DNA from 3 places in the Bacillus sp. JJ1566 genome. Region 2 is predicted to be linked to each of the others. Evidence: riboswitches for the same ligand, from Rfam matches in the RefSeq annotation. Region 2 holds a riboswitch; each other region holds the start of a gene.
What was found. Region 2 has a riboswitch for S-adenosylmethionine ahead of V7112_RS00410 (sugar ABC transporter substrate-binding protein). Riboswitches for the same ligand answer to the same signal wherever they lie in the genome.
Positions count from the first base shown of each region.

Region 1: another riboswitch for S-adenosylmethionine. It lies ahead of V7112_RS11705 (carboxymuconolactone decarboxylase family protein); the one in region 2 lies ahead of V7112_RS00410 (sugar ABC transporter substrate-binding protein).
Region 3: another riboswitch for S-adenosylmethionine. It lies ahead of V7112_RS18595 (O-acetylhomoserine aminocarboxypropyltransferase/cysteine synthase family protein); the one in region 2 lies ahead of V7112_RS00410 (sugar ABC transporter substrate-binding protein).

Region 1 is NZ_JBALOP010000025.1:198,436-205,964, reverse strand. Features, by position in the region: gene V7112_RS11720 (SLC13 family permease) at 1-288, opposite strand, end outside; gene V7112_RS11715 (HAAS domain-containing protein) at 413-1,168, opposite strand; gene V7112_RS11710 (PadR family transcriptional regulator) at 1,173-1,496, opposite strand; gene V7112_RS11705 (carboxymuconolactone decarboxylase family protein) at 1,685-2,353, opposite strand; SAM riboswitch class I at 2,512-2,620, opposite strand; gene V7112_RS11700 (2OG-Fe(II) oxygenase) at 2,822-3,466, opposite strand; gene V7112_RS11695 (hypothetical protein) at 3,824-4,321, opposite strand; gene cysQ (3'(2'),5'-bisphosphate nucleotidase CysQ) at 4,527-5,372, shown strand; gene V7112_RS11685 (AAA family ATPase) at 5,376-5,984, shown strand; gene V7112_RS11680 (hypothetical protein) at 5,969-6,613, shown strand; gene V7112_RS11675 (dihydrodipicolinate synthase family protein) at 6,585-7,415, shown strand; gene V7112_RS11670 (hypothetical protein) at 7,431-7,529, shown strand, end outside.
Region 2 is NZ_JBALOP010000001.1:84,876-92,404, reverse strand. Features, by position in the region: gene pta (phosphate acetyltransferase) at 147-1,118, shown strand; gene V7112_RS00425 (MarR family winged helix-turn-helix transcriptional regulator) at 1,656-2,084, opposite strand; gene V7112_RS00420 (CarD family transcriptional regulator) at 2,298-2,837, shown strand; gene V7112_RS00415 (lipoate--protein ligase family protein) at 2,924-3,751, shown strand; SAM riboswitch class I at 4,039-4,193, shown strand; gene V7112_RS00410 (sugar ABC transporter substrate-binding protein) at 4,352-5,425, shown strand; gene V7112_RS00405 (sugar ABC transporter ATP-binding protein) at 5,472-7,004, shown strand; gene V7112_RS00400 (ABC transporter permease) at 6,973-7,529, shown strand, end outside.
Region 3 is NZ_JBALOP010000052.1:40,423-47,951, reverse strand. Features, by position in the region: gene sufC (Fe-S cluster assembly ATPase SufC) at 1-754, opposite strand, end outside; gene V7112_RS18615 (hypothetical protein) at 1,175-1,315, opposite strand; gene V7112_RS18610 (MetQ/NlpA family ABC transporter substrate-binding protein) at 1,599-2,441, opposite strand; gene V7112_RS18605 (methionine ABC transporter permease) at 2,457-3,056, opposite strand; gene V7112_RS18600 (methionine ABC transporter ATP-binding protein) at 3,154-4,179, opposite strand; SAM riboswitch class I at 4,323-4,429, opposite strand; gene V7112_RS18595 (O-acetylhomoserine aminocarboxypropyltransferase/cysteine synthase family protein) at 4,533-5,855, opposite strand; SAM riboswitch class I at 5,926-6,027, opposite strand; gene V7112_RS18590 (MFS transporter) at 6,172-7,446, opposite strand.

The sequences.
Region 1 (7,529 bases), on a different contig from region 2:
GAAAAATAGCTTTCTTTCACTGTCTCCGGACCATTTTAATAATAAATTTCCTGCCATTTGTGCGAGACCCGTTCGTAATATACCCGCACCAATCACAAATAATCCTGCTATCATAATAACAACCGAATTGGAAAACCCAGCTAAAGCTTCCTCTGGTTCTAATATTCCCGAAATAACAAACGCAAGTAACGCTACTATTGCTACAAGGTCAACCCGAAATCGATTACTAACAAACAAGATAATCGTAAGTATCAAAATAATAAATGTTCCTATGAGTTGCAAGGCTATTCTCCTTTTGAATCATGTTTTTTCTTATTTTCTTTAACTATTTATATATATTTTAATCTAAATATGAGTCCAGTCCCCTAGTCATACTTTAGAATGCTGGGGGAATGGCCCCTTTATCCATTTTTCAAGCCAACTTCTTTTTCTTTTTTTCTACTATCCAGATATTTAAAAGGATGACGACAAACATCAATACAAAAGAAGCCATATTTATCATTAGGATTGTTTCAATACTCCAGCTCGTAAATCGGGTAAAAAGATCAGGAATAATTAGGAAGACTGGTATCCAAATGAGAAACCACGCTTTACTCAAAAGTGCTGTTCCAATAAAAAAAACACTGCAAATCAGAATGACAATAACCTCTGCTGTCGTGTCCCCTATAAAAAACGGCTTAACGAATATACCACTTACAACGATGATAAGAATGGCTAACGTTGTTACAAGCGCACTCGCAATCATGCCCCCAATAAAAAACTTCTTCTTGGAGAATTGCTTTCGACCAGCATTCTGTAAAAAGTAAACATAAATCGCAAGCCCCAACACAGCTAAAATTGGTATTCCAATAACTTGTATAATGTTTAGTTCAAACTCACCTCTTATTGCAGGGCCAATAAGGAAATAGGTAATCACTCCAAGAAAATAGACTGGAAGGAATCTTACAAGTTGTTTAAAATCTGTCTTCATCTCTTGCTTTAGGGAAGCCATATATTGTTCAGGTGTTTGATCAATAATATCATTAATACTCCTCCCGCTTTTCTCTACTTCGAGGAGATGATCCGATAATTCCTCGATTAATTCGTTGATTTCTTGATCATTTTTTCCAGACATTATTAAGTACATTCTGAGATTGTCTATAAATGCCTCACTTTTCGCTGATAGCATAACCTTACCTTCCTTTCAGTAATTCATTCACTGGTTTTGAAATTTGTTCCCATTCTTCGGAAATGACCTCTATTGCTTCATGCCCTTTTTCTGTCAAAAAGTAATATTTTCGATTTGGTCCTGATTCAGAGGGTCTCATTTCTCCCCGAATCAGCCCATTCTTCTGGAGCCGCAATAATATGGGATAAATTGTTCCTTCACTTACATCAGCTAATCCAATATTCAGCAGTTTTTGTGAAAGCTCATAACCATAAATCGGCTCTTTTTCAATCACAGCTAAAACACATCCGTCTAAAATTCCCTTTAATAATTGGCTTCTTATCGACATTTCATTATACTTCCTCCTCTAGTTTGTTATACAAGATAGCAAACCAAAAAAATAATGATTTTCTTAGGTAGTTGGCTAAACAAGATAGTAGTTAAAAAAACAACTATCTTGTTATACAAAATAGTTGTTTTAAGTTTAAGTTTTTTTCATTTTTTTGTCAATAGGATTTTGAAATTTTTGTGTTACGATTACTTCTCATCATAAGCATTAAGTGCATTTACACTATGCGCCAACGCAGATCCTGCTTTTAAAGCAACTGCAACGAAAATCGCTTCTGTGATTTCTTCCAAATCGGCGCCCGCTTTTTTAGCGTTTTTCGTATGAAGGTCAATACAATATGCGCATCCGGTTGTATGTGCACTTGCCACTGCAATTAGTTCTTTATCCTTTTCTGTTAAGTTTTGTGCTTTGAGAGATTTCGTATCAAAATCAATAAAAGCTTTAAATGCATCACCATTTAATTCAGCAAATTCCTTCAGTCGTGGAAAATACGCTGCTTTATATAGCTCTTCATCGCCATTTCCATCATAGGCGTTGAGTGCATTCACCCCATGTGCTAAAGCAGAACCTGCCTTCAATGCTGTTGCCACAAAAATAGCCTCTGCTACTTCTTCTTTTGTCGAGTCATTCTTTTTCGCATTCCCAACATGCAAATCAATGCAATATGGACAACCCGTGATATGAGCTACCGCTACTGCAATTAGTTCCTTTTGCTTTACAGAAAGTCTACCTGCTGCTAATGCTTGACTATCAAACTTGATGAACGCTTGAAACGTTTCTGGTGCATACTGTTTCAACTCTGGAAGTCTACCGAAATATTCTTTTTTGTACAAGCTATCTGTTTTTGTTAATGTCATCGTAAATCTCTCCCTTTACTATTTTTCACCAAATAAAATACGACTTTTCGGATAAATTTTCCCACCTTTTAAAATGAGTACTCTAGATTTCCGATAGAATTAAGCCTACGAAATTCAAAAAGCCCCTTCCGTTGAGGAAGAGGCACTATGTACATCCACACTCATCTTTCAAGCATAAGCTTGCTGGAATTAGCACCTTATTACATTCATCGTAATGGTTGCTGCGGGATCTACGGACCAGGTTCCTCCCCCGACTCTTGATAAGAGAAAATCGTATTTAATTTAGTATTATTGAATAATATTAGCTTACTTGAATTGGCAATAGGTTGTCAACGAAAAAATCGGATAATTTCGAAAACAGGGTTTTGTCACTCTGAATCCTTGACGGATAAAAAATCAAAGATACAGTTTTTAATACTTTAGATTAAAAATGAGAAGCAAAATAATGCTTCTCACTTAAAAAATGTTTTATTTAACTCTTTTCCTTCTCATCCATTGTGTTGCAGCCCACTTATCACCAACAATAACAGGTGCCCCACCATGTAAGGTTAACTCATTTAAAGCTGGATCATTATAAAAGTACTCAAAATACACTGCCATCCCTTTTTGTGGAGATACTGAAAAATTTAGATTAGGAAAATACGTTTCCCCACCTTGCTCCACATCGCTTAAATACATGACAAGCGTACTAATTCTAGGGTTGTTTAATTTATAATTAGTAGTGAAAAAGTCAAAATGAGCTTTATATTCTTGCCCAATCTGGTAATTTAGAATTTGAAGACCTTCTCCATGTTCCATTGGTATATTCATAATCTGCGAAATTCTTTTTTCAATTCTCGTAACAATGACATTTTCACTTTCCTCTATAAATGTACTACTACTGGTTCTCATCGTATCCACCTGTGCATTGCTAATTTTAGAACGATGCATTCTGTCCTTTGACAACCTCATTAATTCATCGCATTCTTCATCACTTAACACATTTCCTAAAATCACGATTAATGGCTTATCCATCCTAGCAACAATCTTTATTTCCCGATCCTCTGTGGTGATTTTATTGCCAATATGGTTAAAAATCGTTGGCTCATTAGTAGTTACGTTTGTTGCATCCATTGTCAACCTTCATCAATCCTTTTCAATCGTTTAAATTTTAAAACAAATAGATTGATATAATACAGAAAGCAATTATTTAATAGGTTTTTGTTCGTTGGTCCCTCCTGATTTTTCAAAATGGATGTCTAATTAGTTAAAACTGGAAAAATTATCAGGTTTTTATTTTACACCCTGAAAGGTTATTTTTCTACTATTTTTTAACAAAAATCTTTCAACAAAAAAGACGATAATCCAAGTTGGATTAACGGGAGTTTGTAGTCTTGAGTAATGCCCCTCTTTAGACCATCTACTATGTTCTATCAAAGAATATATTAGATAGCTGGATAGATAAAAAAAGAGAGGATTTTTCATCCCCTCTTAATCCACCAAGTTTGCAAATGGTCGCTTTCTATGAATTTTCGTAAATCTTTTAATTAGATGTTTTTTTACATCATGAGGATTATCTACAGGAAGTTCCTTCCAACAAATGATCAAGTCATCGATATTTTCTATTTGCCAAATCAGCCTCCCGCCAAAGTGACTTACATTTTTTCCGCTACCGAATTTTAAAAACTGTTTTATTCTTGAATTCAAAGTTGCAGAGCTTTTTTCACCACCGGCTTTACCGATATATACTACTTTCGTATCATTTACCCAATTATCTTTTAGCTCTTCTAATGGAACATTAGGGTCCTTCCCCTTAAAAAATCCACCTGTACCCTCCATCAAAAACTCTGGAGAATAATCTGGAGTATAAAGCACCATATAAACCCCTCTAATATGGGGAATAATTGAATGATCTTGCATCAATTGACTAACAGGAATATATCCCTCAAATCCATAATCTTTGATTGATTTTAAATTATTATAATCCATTTATTCACCTCATTTTATTGGACTTATTTAATCTTATTTTCCAATCATCCATTAAATGCCCATAATCATGATTTAAAAAAGACAGAACGTGGGGTTCTCCATAATTAAATGGAAAATGCCACTCAAATAAACTTCACACTATACTTTAAAACACTTAATATTATGATAGAATAAAACTATTATTCTGAGAATTACTCTAGAAAGGTTGATTAAACTGTCCGAACAAAACATTCTATTATCAAAAATTATTGAATATGCGCTTTCTGCTGGTAAACGTATTCTAGAAGTCTATGATTCAAACCATTTTGAAATTGAGCTTAAAGGAGACCAATCTCCTTTAACAATAGCCGACAGAGAGTCTCATCGAATTATCAAGGAGGGATTGTATAAAAGTTACCCAACGATTCCTATCCTTAGTGAGGAAGGAGATCATCCAGATTATAAAGTTAGAAAAGACTGGGATTACGTTTGGTTGGTGGATCCCCTTGATGGTACGAAAGAATTTATTAAAAGAAATGGTGAATTTTCCGTTAATATCGGCTTAGTCAAAAATCAAAAACCAATTCTAGGTGTGATTTATGTACCAGTATTGGACACACTTTATTTTGCAAAAGAAGGTATTGGTGCATATAAATTAACAAACTGTCTTTCGCTAATGAAACAATGTTATACAGATACCGAATGGATTAACCAAGCTTATAAGTTACCTCTAGTAGAAAATAGAGACTCAACAAATATAGTTGTAAGTCGTTCTCATTTTTCTGAAGAAACAGAGGAGTTTATTCAAAAAGCAAAAGAGGAGTTTGGATTTGTTAAACTAATTCGCTCAGGTAGCTCTTTAAAAATGTGCCTCGTTGCAGAAGGAAAAGTAGATCTTTATCCAAGATTTAGCCCATCAATGGAATGGGATACCGCTGCTGGAGAAGCGATCGTCAAAGAGGCTGGTGGTGTGGTAATACAAAAAGATACATATCAAACTTTGCAGTATAACAAAGAAAAACTTGAAAATCCACACCATCTTGTAAAACGACAATTTGAAGGGGAAGCATAAGAAATGGAAAAACAATTGCCTAAACTAGTTCTGATTATTGGCGTTGCAGGTTCAGGAAAAACTGAAGTTGGCAAGCAAGTCTCAAAACATCTAAACTATGTTTACATAGATAAAGACACCTTAACAAGACCTTATACTGAAAAATTTTTAAAAACAAGTTCACCTAATCAAGATCCTAATGATCGGGAATCAGCGTTTTATTTGGAACATGTTCGTCCGCTTGAATACTTAATTTCTCTAAATGTAGCGGAAGAGAACCTTCGACTAGGTAATCATGTCGTTATCTCTGCCCCCTTCCTTTCCGAAGCAAAAATGACTAATTGGATTAAAAAGGAAGTTCTTGTAGGAAGAAGATTAATGCGTAAAATTGATGTGAAAGTTATTTGGGTAGAATCCGATAGAGAAACAGAACGGAAAAGAATCATCCAAAGAGGTGCTGAAAGAGACAAATGGAAATTATTCCATTGGGATCAATATACAGAAGGTATTGATAATTTCAAACTGCAATGGGGAATTGACCAACAGAATTTATTTGTTTTTGATAACCGTGAATTACCTTCAGTACCCTTTAGTAAGCAAATGGAGGAACTGATTAAATGGATCGAAAATTAGACGGAAAAGTCATACTCGTATGTGGCCCCCCCGCCTCCGGTAAAGATACTTTAACCGCAAGATTATCGAAAATCGATAACCGATTTTGGCACTTTCAAAAACATAGAGGAATTGACGGGGTTATTCCGAATAACCAAGCTTCGTCCCAATATATAAATATCCCAAGAAGTAAATTCGAAGAAATGATCATGAGAAATGAATTTATTCAATATCATCAACGTTATGACAGATATTACGGAATATCACAAAAAGTACTAAAAGATAACATTAATAATGGAAAAATACCAATCATCCACGTGGGGCGTATTGAAAATTTATATGAATTAGAAAACAAAATAGAGGACAAGGTTATAAAGATTTTCGTTTGGGCACCTCTTAACATATTAGAACAACGACTTAACAAGCGACATCCTGGGAATCAAGCTGAATTAGAGAGGCGACTTCAAGCTGCATCAGAAGAATTTAAAGATTTAGTACCAGTTCATTTAAAGAAAACCTTTGATATTATTTTTAAAAATGAACAAACCCTAGAAAGTGCAGAAAAAAACTTAATCGCACTTCTCAAACAGCAACATACTACAGATGAGGAGGTAAAAGAACTTGAGCGGTATATCAACAAATATTATTAATAAGATGATTGTTCCTGCTTTAACATTTTTCAATAACGATTTATCGATTGATTGGACTGCTAACCAACGCTACGCAGAAAGACTGGCAGTATACCCAATACATGGTGTGATTATTTTTGGTAGTACCGGTGAGGGTTCCTCTCTTTCTACTGCTGAGCGGATAAAACTCACTGAGATTTATTCGCAATGTTTGAATAAAAATCAGCATCTTTATGTAGTTCTTGGATATAGCAATGTATTAGATGAAAAATCTATTATTACTACTTCAACAGATCGAGTAACAGGCTATCTTCTATTACCAAAAAGTGAAAATAAAAGAATCGACCCTTATGACAAAAGAAGGCTAAAGTGGCTTACCCACTCAATCCCATCAGATAAGAAAATTTATCTATACAGTCTTAAAAAAACAACAGGAATATCATTCGTTGACCCTTCCGTTGTGACTGAACTTATACAAGAAGGCATCCCAATAGATGGTTTAAAAATAAGTCATGAAGAATTAGATGTCATAAAAGATCTTATAACATTAAGAACATGGAGAAACCAACCGTTAGATTTATTATGGGGATCTGATCGTCATATCGAAGAATCTCTTACCTATGGGACTAGCTTTCTTGTGTCATCCATGCTCGCATGCTACCCGAATCAACAATCATTTCAAAATGATGCCTTGTTTTTAAAAGAACTGACGGATCTTCGAAAATCTGTTGGAAAAGGGGCAGCAAAACTCTCAATTATGAAAGAACAAATATCTTCAAGTGTTCACGGAACTACAACTGTCCGTCCACCCTATGTTAATTAATAAAGAGGTAATGTCATGAATGGTTTTGATCAAATCGAATTACTTGAAATCGCCCCCCCTAATCCCATTCAGTTGGTTATATCGGCAGGCTCTTATTTAGATGATACCTGCATT
Region 2 (7,529 bases):
TAGTGTCATAATACTGTCACAGGATTTCTGAGGCATTTTGGTTTTCAATTTGTGAAAAAAGCCGTATCCTTATGGTTGGCAGTTTTGCAGGGGTCATGATGCCCAATTTACATAAAATGCATGAGATTAGGCTAGGAGGAATCAGAGTGAGCGATTTATTTACTCAATTAAAAGAAAAAGTATCTGGGAAAAACATGAAAATTGTGTTTCCAGAAGGACTAGATGAGCGAATTTTAAAAGCAGTTAGCCGTTTGGCAAGTGAAAAGGTGCTTGTACCTGTCGTAATTGGTGAAAAAGCTGCAGTTGAAAATAAAGCAAATGAGCTTGGTGTTTCTCTTGAAGGTGTGGAAATCTATGATGCTAATACTTTCCCGGAGTTCGAACAGCTTGTAGCTTCATTTGTTGAAAGACGTAAGGGTAAAGCAACTGAAGAGGATGCACGTAAAATCCTTAAAGACGAAAATTACTTTGGGACGATGCTTGTGTACACTGGTAAGGCACACGGGCTAGTAAGTGGTGCGGCACATTCCACTGCTGACACTGTTCGCCCTGCTCTTCAAATCATAAAAACAAAGCAAGGTGTAAAAAAGACATCTGGTGTGTTTATCATGGTTCGTGAAGATGAGAAATATGTTTTTGCTGATTGTGCAATTAATATTAATCCAGACAGCCAGGACTTAGCGGAAATCGCAATTGAGAGTGCGAATACGGCGGATATGTTCGATATCGAGCCAAGAGTGGCAATGCTAAGCTTCTCAACGAAGGGATCTGCAAAGTCTCCTGAAACGGAAAAGGTAGTAGACGCAGTTAAAATTGCAAAAGAAATGAATCCTGCCTTGGTATTGGACGGAGAATTCCAATTTGATGCAGCATTTGTTCCATCTGTAGCAAAGAAAAAAGCTCCAGATTCCATAATCAAGGGTGACGCAAACGTATTTGTTTTCCCAAGCCTTGAAGCGGGTAATATCGGATACAAAATCGCACAACGCCTTGGAAACTTTGAAGCGGTTGGACCGATTTTACAGGGCTTAAATCAGCCTGTAAACGACCTTTCACGCGGATGTAATGAAGAAGATGTATATAAACTTGCTTTAATTACAGCAGCACAAGCTTTATAGGAATGAGAAATGGCCATGTCGTGGGACATGGCCATTTTTGGGGAGTATTTTGCTTGTGGCAGTATTTTTGGAGTTAGTGATAGTATTTCTAAAATAGCGGCAGTATTTTAGAATTAGTGGCAGTAAATTGTCAATGAACGGGATTTTGACATTATTTACGACTCGATTTCCCTATCATAGAGTTGATGAAGAGGACTATGCCGGAAGTCTTGGCTCAATTTCCCTTTCATAGAGCTGATGAAGAGGACTATGCCAGAAATCTTGGGTCGATATCCCTTTCATAGAGGAGATGAAGAGGACTATGCCAGAAGTCTTGGCTCGATATCCCTTTCATAGAGCTGATGAAGAGGACTATGCCAGAAGTCTTGGCTCGATATCCCTTTCATAGAGTTGATGAAGAGGACTATGCCGGAAATCTTGGCTCGATATCCTTTTCATAGAGCTGATGAAGAGGAAGTTGCCTTAAATCTTGGCTCATTTTCCTTTTCATAACTTTTTTAATGATGGTCGCCGTGCCTTGTCCCTAAAATCCAATAATCATATTCCCCAATCCATTTTTAATATGTTTTTAAGAAGCTCAACCTGTTTTTCCCCCATTTTTTCAGTGAGTTGCTTTTCAATTTTCGCTTTAAGTGCCTCATTTTTCTCATAGCATTCTTCCCCAAGTGGTGTTAGTTCTATCCATTTTACCTTTTTATTGTTTTCAACATCCATCACGTTGACTAGCCCTTTTGCTTTCAAATTTTTTATAAATTTATGGGTAGCCTGCCGTGTAATGTCTACATTCTTTGATACGTACGCGATGGTTGGTTTCTTTTTATATATTCTCGACATAATGTACCATTCTGAATTTGAAATGGCGATGTCACTGGTCTCATTCCATGATTTTTCTGCAATACCTCGAAGTTGTCCATGCCTCTCACTTATAAGGTCAATTAAATCTAAATGTTGAAGTACAGGATCCATTTTTTCCACTCCCGTTTTTATAATCGCCACTACTATACAAAAAATTATCAGCATTGTCAACCAAGTTGACAAATTTGAAAAAGCTTGATGTGTAAAATAAAGAACTGTCCAGAATGCATGTTCAAATGTCAACCAAGTTGACATTTTGTGAAAAATGGAGTATGATTAGTATAGTCAACCAAGTTGACAATCCATTGGATAGGGGCATGGTACATGTTTAACATTGGGGATCTGGTGATTTATTCAAATATGGGAATTTGTCGCATAGACGATATATGTGAGAAAACATATGCTGGGATTACTCGAAATTATTATATAATGAGCCCAATCGAGGATAGTACTTTGACAATCCAAAACCCAGTAGATAATAAAAGCAATAAAATGCAGGGCATCATTGGTAAGAGTGAGTCAGAGGAGATTTTAGACTCATTTAAGCTTCCGGGAATTCAGTGGATTGACAATGCGTCGGATCGTCATAAATCTTATTCTAATATAGCTTCAACTGGGGATAGAAAAGAAATTTCAAGTATTTTAAATACATTAATGAGTAAAAAATATGAATTTGAAATGATTGATAAGAAATTATCTGAACATGACCGTAGACTTCTTCTTCATATTCAAAAAATACTCTTTAAAGAATTAGCGATTGCGTTAGAGACATCGGTTAAGGCTATCGAAAAAAATATTAATCAAATGATCGCCTACAAAATGAGTAAAACCTCACATTACGAGGTAGCAAATTTCGTAAACTAAAGGTAAAATAGTGATGTTGGACATGATAAAACCAGGCTATGCCTGGTTTTTTTAAGGTTTATTTGCAATTAAAAGGAGTATGCCGTATGACCGAAAGTCTTTTACATCAGCCGAGCTGGCGGATTATTGATCAATCTAGTCTAGGCTATCAATTTGATGCATTACAATCGTTTGCGATAGATGATACACTTTGTGCGTTTGTAGGAAAAGGAGAGTCACCAGCTACAGCAAGGGCTTGGGTTCACCATCAGACCATTGTGCTAGGGATTCAAGATACGAAGTTGCCTTTCCTTGAGGAAGGGATCGAGCTCCTAAAATCAATGGGCTATCGTGTAATCGTACGAAATTCGGGTGGACTAGCGGTGGTGCTTGATGAAGGAGTATTAAACATTTCGCTTATTTTTCCTGAAACGGAAAAAGGGATTGATATTAACCGTGGCTACGATACGATGCTTGAGTTGATTCAAAAAATGTTTGAAGGCTATGAAGTGGATATTGTGGCCCGGGAAGTTGTCGGTTCATATTGTCCTGGAAGCTATGATTTAAGTATAGATGGGAAAAAATTTGCGGGGATATCTCAGCGCCGCCTTCGTAACGGGGTGGCTGTACAAATATATCTAGGTGTGACCGGAAGCGGGTCGGAGCGTGCAGAAATCATTCGCCAATTTTACGAGGTGGGGCTGCAGGGTGCGGAGACGAAATTTGTCTATCCGGATGTGAAGCCAGAAACGATGGCCTCTTTGGCAGAATTGATAGACCCAAACATCACGGTACAAACCGTCATGCTGCTACTGCTTCAAACACTAAAAAGTGAAAGCGAGCATATCTTTGCTTCACAGCTAACAACAGAAGAAATGCCATTATTTGAACAAAACTTTTTGCGAGTGCTTAATCGCAATGAGAAGGCATTGTAAGGGACCAGGGGGACGGTTCTCCTGGTTCTTTTTTGTGGAAAAATGAAACGGACCCACGTAATTGTGCTATAGTCGTTGGAAATGCGCTTTAATTTTGTTAATTGCGCTATAGCGGACCGGAAATGCGTTTTAATTTTAATAATTGCGCTATAATCGGCAAGGATTGGTTTAACTAATCATTGTTTCCACTATTAAAATATTTTTTATAATAAAAATATTGAATTTTATTTTTGAGCATGATATGATTCTCGTCAAGTAAGAAAAATCGAATATGATTGCTGTATTTTCTCTTATCAAGAGTAGGCGGAGGGATTTGGCCCGATGATGCCCAGCAACCGACCGTAATACCATTGTGAAATGGGGCGAATTTTTTTCGCCGGGTATGACCCGTAAGGCACGGTGCTAATTCCAACAGAAGGATTTTCCTTCTGGTAGATAAGAGGTGCGAAGACTTTTGTATGCTTCAAGCCTCTTTCTGATAAGAAAGAGGCTTTTTATATTTTAAAAAGAAAGCCTCAAACAACAGGAGTGTGATGGCTTTCAACTTGAGTAAACAGATGTGAAAAATAAGGTTACATACAAAATAGGGGGAGAAAAACAATGAAACTTATAAAACTATTATTTACGACATTATTAATTATCGCAGTATTAGTTGGCTGTCAACCGAAAGTGGCCGACGAAACAACGAAAACAGATAGCACAGAGGTAAAGAATTCTGATCATCCATTAGCAGGCAAAAAAATTGCTTTAATTATGCAACAAAACTTAGGAACATTCTCGGCACAATATATTGACGGTGTTGAGGAACAAGTGAAAAAGTTCGCGGGAGAAACAACGGTTTTTACATCTGACGGAGACCTCGCAAAAATGGCGTCAAACGTAGATGCTGCGGTAAACCAAGGCTTTGATGCAATTTTAATCGACCATGGAACAAAGGAAGCACTTCAAAGCTCTGTACAAAAAGCGGTTGATAAAGGAATCCCGGTTGTTGTCTTTGATGCAGAAGTGGAAGTTGATGGTGTAACAGTTCTTGAGCAAGGTGACCAGCATATGGCGCAAATGACACTTGAAAAATTAGCAGAAGACGCTGGTGGCGAAGCAAATATCGTAAAAATTTGGGTAGCGGGCTTCGCGCCAATGGAAAGACGTCAAATCGCCTATCAGGAGTTTCTTGACAATAACGATGGCATCAAAGAAATTGCAACATTTGGAGCAGCAACTGCAAACACAGCTTTAGATACACAAGCACAGATGGAAGCTCTTTTAAAGCAATATCCGGAAGAAGGTCAAATTACAGCAGTTTGGGCTGCATGGGATGAATTTGCAAAGGGTGCAGTTCGTGCAATTCAACAAGCGGGACGTACAGACATCAAGGTTTATGGAATTGACATGAGTGATGAGGACTTACAAATGATTCAAGCGGATAACAGCCCATGGGTTGCGTCTGCAGCGGTTGATCCAAAAGATATCGGACGCATTCAAGTTCGCTACGCTTTCCAAAAATTAAACGGTGATGAAACACCTGAACGCGTAAAGTTAGAGCCAGTTTTCGTAACAAAGGATGCACTTCCAGCAGAACAAATCACAACAGCAGAGCTTGACCAGTATATTGAAGGCTGGGGTAAAAGCGAACAAGGCTACACAGACGAATTGAAAAAGCTAGAAGCTAACTGAGTAAAAAAGAGGGCCTTCAAGGTCCTCTGTAAAGGAGGATATGTAGATGCCTTTACTCGAAATGAAGGAAATGACAAAAAGCTTTGGAAAAGTGACGGCGCTCGAGCAGGCTTCCTTTGAGTTAGAAAAGGGCGAGGTCCACGCCTTGCTTGGAGCAAATGGAGCTGGTAAAAGCACCCTGATGAAAATTTTATCGGGTGCCTACGAGCTTGATTCAGGGTTGATAACCCTCGAAGAAGAGACAATCAATATTCGAACTCCAAAGGACGCGAAAACGCAAGGCATCCATTGTGTCTACCAAGAGGTCGACACTGTGATTGTGCCACAGCTAACCGTTGCTGAGAATATTTTACTTGATACGTTTTCGACTGAAAAAGGCTTGTTCATCAACAAAAGAAAGCTTCGTGAAAAAGCAGCCTCGATCTTAAAGCTTTTGAATGTAACAGATATACCGATGACAAAGCAGGCATTGGAGCTGTCCCTAGCTGAAAAACAACTAGTGCTAATTGCAAGAGCACTTGCCCATGAGGCGAAGGTTATTATTTTTGATGAGCCTACAGCTCCTTTATCGATTGAGGAAACAAAGCATCTTTTTGACATTGTAAAAACACTGAAGGAAAAGGGAGTCGGCTGTATTTTTATCTCACATCGACTTCCTGAAGTGTTTGAAATCTGTGATCGGTTAACGATTATGCGAGATGGTAAGACGATCGCCACTTTTGCCACAAAAGAGGTTACACAGAAAACAGTTGTCGAAACGATGCTTGGAAACTCCTATACTGAACAATCCGTGAAACGGAAGGCAGTAAGGGGTGACCTACTTTTAGAAGTGAACGGTCTCGATGATGGAGAAAAGCTGAATGATGTATCGTTTACTGTTTCTGAGGGAGAAATTGTTGGGGTTGTCGGATTGGTTGGAGCGGGAAAAACGGAGCTTGCAAAGACTTTGTTTGGTCTTCGCCCATACGAACAGGGCGAGGTGAAAGTAAAGGGCAGATCGCATCACTTTACTCATTCACAACAGGCAATTGAAGCTGGGCTTGCGCTTATTTCAGAGGAGCGTCGTAAGGAAGGATTGTTTATACACGAGTCTATCTCTACGAATCTATCCTTTGCCAATTTGAAGAAATTCTCACCGTTTTTAGTAATGAATCGCAAGGCTGAAATAAGCCATGCCAGTTCCATCATAGACCTACTTGGAATCAAGGCGAATGACACGGAAACCCTGGCTGAGCATTTAAGCGGAGGAAACCAGCAAAAGGTTGCGATTGGTAAATGGGTGTCACGAAATGCGAACCTCTATTTGTTTGATGAGCCGACAAAAGGAGTGGATGTCGGTGCAAAGCAGGATATTTTCCAGCTTATCAATTCCCTCGCCGATGAGGGGAAAGGGATCCTCTATTTTTCCTCTGAGATTGATGAAATCATCCGGATTTCGGATCGAATTCTTGTCATGTATGACGGGAAAATTGTGAAAGAACTTTCGGGAGAAGAGGCTACACAGGATAAAATTCTCTTGTATGCTAGCGGCGGAAAGGAAGACGTACATGAAAGGAAATATCATCAGCCTCCTGTTTAAATACGGGGCAATTTTATTAATGGGCTTTATCTTAATCTATTTTAGTACTGTAAACAATGCATTTTTTTCATATGGAAATCTATCTGATATCTTAAGGTCGATTTCAATTGTAACGCTTCTTGCGTTAGGGGTGACGTTCACACTTGTAGTGGACGGCTTTGACCTATCAGTTGGATCGACAATGTCATTGTCGGTCGTGATCACGGCTTCATTGATGGTTTGGTATGAACTGCCGCTTTCGGTGGTACTACTTTTACCACTTTTAATTGGGGTTGCAGTAGGTCTTGTAAATACCTTTTTAATCGTAAAAATAGGGATACCGGATTTACTGGCGACACTTGGGATGATGTACATTGTTTCTGGCCTTCACCGGACCTATACGGAAGGCTACTCTATCTACAATCATATGCCATTAATAAGTGGCGGAACGGCACCTGGTGAATTTAGCTCCGCCTTTTTATGGATTGGGCAAGGGAAGATGCTAGGACTGCCTGTTCCGGTTTGGATTATGCTCGTTTTTGTGCT
Region 3 (7,529 bases), on a different contig from region 2:
TTCCTAGTTCTTTCTTGATCCAATCATATCCTTCTGCTTCTAGACGTTGCGCAAGCTCTGGACCACCAGATTTTACAATACGTCCCTGCATCATAACATGCACTTTATCCGGTGTAATATAGTTAAGTAAGCGTTGGTAGTGAGTGATGATTAAGCAACCAAACTCTTCTCCGCGCATTTTATTGATTCCATTAGAAACGACCTTCAATGCATCGATATCAAGTCCTGAGTCAATCTCATCAAGGATTGCAATCTTAGGCTCAATCATCATTAATTGTAGGATTTCATTACGTTTCTTTTCTCCACCTGAGAAGCCTTCGTTTAGATAACGTTGAGCCATGTCAGGATCCATTTCTAAGTATTCCATGTTTTTATCCATTGTACGGATGAATTTCATTAGTGAAATTTCATCGCCTTCTTCACGACGTGCATTAATTGCAGAACGAAGGAATTCAGCATTTGTAACACCACTGATTTCACTTGGATATTGCATAGCTAGGAAAAGACCAGCACGTGCACGCTCATCAACTTCCATTTCTAATACATCTTCACCATCTAAAGTAACGCTACCACTTGTAACCTCATATTTAGGATGACCCATGATTGCAGATGATAAAGTTGATTTACCTGTACCATTCGGTCCCATGATTGCGTGAATTTCACCGCCGTTTATTTCAAGGTTTACTCCTTTTAAAATCTCCTTGCCTTCAATTTCGACATGAAGATCCTTTATTACTAAAGTAGATCCTGCCATAACTACTACCTCCATTAGACAAAAAATATTTTGTATAGTGTTGACAAATTAAGTCAAAACTTTATTCTCATTTTATTCTCATTACAATCTTATAACAAATTCAAAGTGATATCAACCTTTACACATTGCTAATAAGATTACATTTTTGACAATGAGCGGATTGAATATTAACTGTGAATTTCAATCTCTTTTTGAGAATATGAATAAGTTCTAATATCTTTATTTTTTCCTTAAAACTTGTCCATCACTAAGATAACATAAATTAATGGGATATGTAAGGAAGAAGGGGATTAACGCATATTTTAGGCCTTATCGCTCACCGTTTATTTTTCACACATAAGGTGAATTCATTCGATAAGAAAGTATCCATTATAAAAACCCAGTGTCATAGCACTGAGTTTGATTATAATTCTTATCTTTTTAGGTATGAATTCTACCATCAATTTGAGCAACAAGCATTTGACCTTGTTTATATTCTTGTTCACGGTTTTTCTCCACCCGCATACGTTCCTTAAACTTTCGACAGTAATCCTCATAGCCAATCCCATGTGCTTGATGCATTGCCTTTTCCATTTCGCCCGTATAATTTAAACGGATTCGATTGATAATGAACCAATCCCTTCATTTTTATCGTGTTATCTTTACACAGTTATAATGGTAACACCCTCAGCTTTTTACCTCAAAGACGAGAAATTGCAATATTTTAAGCTGCCCCTTCTTATTAAGCTGTAAATGTATAATGATGAACACTTGATATACAATTAAGGCTGATTCCTTAGAATTCCTCGCAAATAGTCAAAAATTGAAAAGAAGCTTACCAATTGGCAAGCTTCCTTCCTTAACATTATTTTACTGTAGTAACCGCACCAGCATATTTTTCTTCGATGAATTTTTGAATTTCATCAGATTTTAATACTTCAACTAATGCTTTAATTTCCTCACGGTCTTCGTCACCTTTGTTAACAACGACTAGGTTTGCAGGAACCACATCGTCTCCTTCAAAGGCAATGCCATCCTCCGCGATATTTACGCCACCTTCAAGTGCGTAGTTTGTGTTAATTACAACTGCGTCGCCTTCACCATTTTCAAATGAAGTAGCAAGAAGTTTTGCTTCAATCAATGTAGAGAAATCTAGATTTTTTGGATTTTCGACGATGTCTTCAACTCTTGCTTGGTTACCAACACCCTCTTTAAGTTTAATGACACCTTCTCTTTCAAAAATCGGTAAAATACGACCGTGGTCACTAAATGAGTTACTCATGATAATTTTTGCTCCATCTGGAAGCTCATTTAAACTACTATATTTTTTAGAATAAATTCCAATTGGCTCTTTATGAATTTCCCCAACACTTACAAAATCAAAATTTGGATTGTCCTCTAATTGTAATTCTAAATAACCTGGTGTTTGGAAATAGTTTGCATCTAGTTCTTTTTCATGAAGTGCGACGTTCGGTAAAATGTAGTCTGTAAACACTTCAATTTCAAGGTCAATTCCTTTTTCCTTTAATAAAGGTTTTGCTTGCTCAAGCACTTCTGCATGCGGAACCGCGGATGCTCCCACGACTAGCTTTTTATTTTGGTCTGCTTCATTTGTACCGCCTTCTCCAGCATTATCATTATCACTTGTACCACAAGCAACTAATAATGAAAGAAGTCCAATTAAGAGTAATGAAATAAGTTTTTTCATGTTATGTTCCTCCTGTTATCTCTTGTCTGTATGTTTTGTATAGTAATCACCAATAAATTGAATGATAAATACCAAAATTAAGATTGCTACAGTTGCTATAAATGTAATGACTGGTTTGTTACTTTGGAAACCATATAGGTAAGCAAAATGACCTAAACCACCGGCACCGATAACACCAGCCATAGCTGTAAAGCTTACTAATGAAATTGCAGTAACCGTGATCCCTGATATTAAGGCTGGTAGTGATTCAGGTATTAATACTTTAAAGATGATTGTTGAATTTGTTGCTCCCATAGAATGAGAAGCCTCAATAACACCTTTATCGATTTCACGTAATGCAATTTCAACCATTCTTGCGTAAAACGGCGCTGAACCTATAATTAATGATGGCAATGCAGCATTCGGTCCTAGCATTGAACCCATTACAATTTTGGTAAAAGGTATTAATAATACAATAAGGATAATAAATGGTATGGATCGAAAAATATTAACAAAAGCTGATACAATTCGATTTACTACAGTATTTTCCCATGCATTCCCTTTATCCGTTAAAAAGAGGACTAAGCCTAAAAATAGACCTATGATAAAAGTCGCTAACACTGAGATTGCGGTCATATATAAGGTCTCTAAAGTTGCTTCCCAAAGATTCCCCCAATTCAATGCTTGATAATCTTTAACCTGTTTTTCCCATTTAAGTAGTTCTTGGAATTGTTCAAGCATTTTCAATCACCTCAGCTTCTACTCGTTGTTCCCGAATAAATTCAATGGCTGAAGTGACTTCATTCAGTTCGCCAGCTATATGAATAAATAATGTTCCATAAGATCCATTTTGGGTTTGTGAAATTTTTCCTTGTAAAATATTCACTTCAACTTTAAAGTCTCGGATTAAAGTAGTGATTAATGGTTTTTCTGCATCTTCCCCAACAAAAGTGAGTTGAACCACTTTTCCATTTGGATAATGTTCAAGCAAATGCTCAATCATTTCTTTTGTTTCCTCAGGCTCTGTCACTTGCTGTACGAAACGTTTTGTTATAGCGGCTTGAGGCTTTTTAAAGACATCCAATACTCGTCCTTGCTCGACAATCGCTCCATTTTCCATAACAGCAACACGGTGGCAGATTTTACGAATCACATGCATTTCATGGGTAATTAACACAATCGTTAATCCCAAACGTTCATTGATATCAACTAGTAATTCCAATATCGAGTCAGTCGTTTGGGGGTCTAGTGCAGATGTTGCTTCATCACAGAGCAAAACTTTCGGGTTATTAGCAAGTGCTCGGGCTATCCCGACCCTTTGCTTTTGACCACCACTGAGCTGTGAAGGATATGCATCTTCTCTTCCTTCTAAACCAACCAGCTTAATAAGCTCTGTAACACGTTCTTCCCGTTTAGCACTTGGAACTTTTGCAATTTCAAGTGGAAATGAAATGTTTTCTCTCACAGTTCGCGACCATAAAAGGTTAAAGTGCTGAAAGATCATGCTTATTTCTTGACGAGCGTTACGTAATGCTTTTCCTTTAATGGAGGTGATATCATGGCCGGCAACTGAAACCGTTCCTTCAGTCGGAGTTTCGAGTCCATTCAGCAAACGAATAAGCGAGCTTTTACCGGCACCACTGTACCCAATAATTCCAAAGATTTCACCTTCATTGATTTCCAAATCTACATTGTTAACGGCTGTAACGGAATTTGTTTTGGTTTTATATATCTTCTTAACATTTTTTAGTGTTATCACGTAGTTACACCTTCTATCCACAGAAAACTATGCTTAGTTTATGCGATATCGTAAATAATTAAAGCTGTAACAAAGAATCGGCAAATAAAATAAAAGCCTTTCTGCAAAAAAAGAGCAGAAAGGCCAAATTTAGTGATTCCTTCCTCTCATCTTCCAAAGCTTTTGCTTTGTGTGAATTGGCACCTTTTCAACGTAAGTTGACGGTTGCTGGGTTTCATCGGGCACATCCCTCCACCACTCTAAATAAGAGTAACTAGATTATTTACTTGTTTATCGTACTAAACACTCGAAAGTTATCTTATCACCTGGTTGGTAAGGTGTCAATGGAAAAAAGATGACGAATGTCCTAATTCTTACACAGTTGGCAATGGTAAAACTGAACTTGTTCCATTTGCAACTTTAATGGCTTGTTCTAAATCCTCTAAAATATCTTCAATATTTTCAATTCCAACAGATAAGCGAACTAAATCCTCACTAACACCAGACAATTTTAAATCTTCAGGACTTAATTGTTGGTGTGTTGTACTTGCTGGGTGAATGATTAAGCTTTTCGCGTCACCGACGTTTGCAACATGCGACCAAAGCTCAACATTATTAATTAGCTTCTCACCAGCTTCTCTTCCACCTTTAATACCAAATATAATGACTGAACCTGCACCTTTTGGTAGGTATTTATCAGCTAATTGTTTGTTAGGGTGATTGTCTTCACCTGGATACAATACCCATTCAACTCCAGGATGGTTTTTAAGATATGAAACAACCTTTTTCGTATTTGCAATATGCTCCTTCATACGAACGTGTAAAGTTTCAAGACCTAACGTAAATTGGAATGCATTATATGGGCTTAATGCCGGACCAATATCACGAAGAAGTTGAACTCTTGCTTTAATGATATAAGCAACAGGTCCTAACGCATCAGCATAGACTAAATCATGGTAGCTTGGATCTGGTGTTGTAAATCCAGGGAATTTTGGTGAATTCCAATCAAATTTACCACCATCAACAATAATTCCACCCATTGTTGTTCCATTACCTAACAACCATTTTGTAGCAGAATGAACAACAATGTCAGCCCCGTGCTCGATTGGGCGGCATAGATATGGCGTTGCGAATGTATTATCAATAATTAAAGGAATTCCTGCTTCATGAGCAATATTTGCTACAGCTTCAATATCGAGGATATCTAAGCTTGGGTTTCCGATTGTTTCGGCAAAGATTGCTTTTGTATTCGGAGTAATCGCTTGACGGAAGTTTTCCGGATTTGTTGGTTCTACCAAATGAGTCTTAATTCCATATTTAGGAAGTGTGTTAGCGAATAGATTATAAGTTCCACCATAAAGTGTAGAAGCAGATACAATCTCATCCCCTGCACCCGCAATATTCAAAATAGCTGTTGTAATCGCAGCCATACCACTTGAAACTGCTAACGCACCAACTCCACCCTCTAATTGTGCAACTCTTTCTTCAAAAACAGTTGTTGTTGGGTTATGGATACGAGTATAAATATAACCATTTTCCTTTAGACCAAATAGATTTGCTGCATGTTCGGTTGTATTAAATTTAAATGCATTTGATTGATAGATTGGTACTGCTCTTGCTCCTGTTACTGGATCTGCTTCAAGTCCTCCATGTACCGCAATTGTTTCTGGTCTATAATTCTTTTGTTTTTCACTCACTTGAATCTCTCCCTTTTTGTATATAATTAAAAACCCTCTTCGATAAGAAGAGGGTGTGTAATCGGTTCTCTTCTTATCTTTCAGACAAAAAAGTCTGATGGATTTAGCACCGTGTAAATTAACCGGTTGCCGGGCTTCATAGGGCCATTCCCTCCGCCACTCTTGATAAGATTAATATGAAATTTTAATACTTTAATTGAATACTATCATGCTAACTCTTTATCTATTATAAGTCAATAGGAATTTTTAGAAAAAATAAGCAATTTTAAATTCTGCGTTTATTTTATATTTCGGAACTCCTGGGAAATATGTCATGTCATGATATTTTTGCAAGTGGTTTTTCTTCATCACGAAAAGATTTTCTACTGAAAACAAATAGGAAATAAAGTGATCCAATTAAATACAAGACAGACGTGATTGTAAACACATAAGCATACCCCCAATATGCGCCATGCAGCATCACAATTGAGGTCGATACAGGTCCCATTAATGCCCACCCTAATGAAAATACCATTTGATTCACTGAATTAGCAAGACCCTTCATTGAATCATTTACACGTCCCATTACAAGTGATGCTTGGATTGGGTTACCCGCATTCATTAATGCTTGCCTAAATAAAAATGCGATAGCGGCTATATAAAGATTTTCAGTATACCCTGTGAGTAAAAGGAAAGGAAGCGATGATAATTGCAAATAAACGACTGCGCGAACCTCTCCCACCTTACTTACAATGTAGGGTCCAATAATCATCGCAATTGCTGTTGCTGCTTGCCCTAATGAGAGTATTAAACCTATTATCGTATTACTAGCTAGAAAGCGATCTGCAAAATACAAATTCAGGTATGGTATAACTAATCCAGAACCAAACCCGATAATCATCTGTGCAAAGGCAAACAGAGCAATAAGTTTAATTTGCGATTTATTTGTTTTTAATTTTTGACCAAAGGATTCTACTGGTTTAATCTCCGGTTGTCTCCGCTGTTCATTCATTTTAAGTATTGGTAGAATTCCTACAACATAGATTATCGTTGCAATTAAAAGCGTGATTCTTACGCTCCAAAGTCCACTTATATGAAATATAAATTGAAATGCATCAGACAATGCTCCACCTGCAATGTTTCCAACCACCTGGGCACCCATCATGATTGCTGAATGAAAGCTAAAGAGATGAACCCTTTGCTTAGCGGTTGAGTTTTCCGCAAGCCATGGGATACCAGAAACCTGAATAAAGGCCGTTGACAAACCAGTTAAAAATGCTGTCGCTACGAGTAGCTGTTCAACATCTAGGATACTTCTTGCAAAGAATGCGATTGTTGAAACAGCCATACCCAGCAACATCACTTTTTTTCTTCCAAATTTGTCACTCATAAGACCTGCGGGTACGAGAATAATGGCCGATGCCAAAGCAGTCATGGCAATGATTGTTCCATTAGTTTGCTCAGAATAGCCCAGTTCTCGAACATAGAAGTTATACATGATCGTGAACATACCCATGCCGAGCTGTGTAAAAATAGTCGTAAAAATAAATAGTTTAATATTTTGATTGTATGATTTGTATTGTGCTTTCCATCCAGTAACTATGCTGCTCATATGTGCTCCCTAAGTTCTATTTACTTCGATTCCCTAAATATCATACAACTTTTCACAAAAATTGCAATAAAAAAACAACGCTA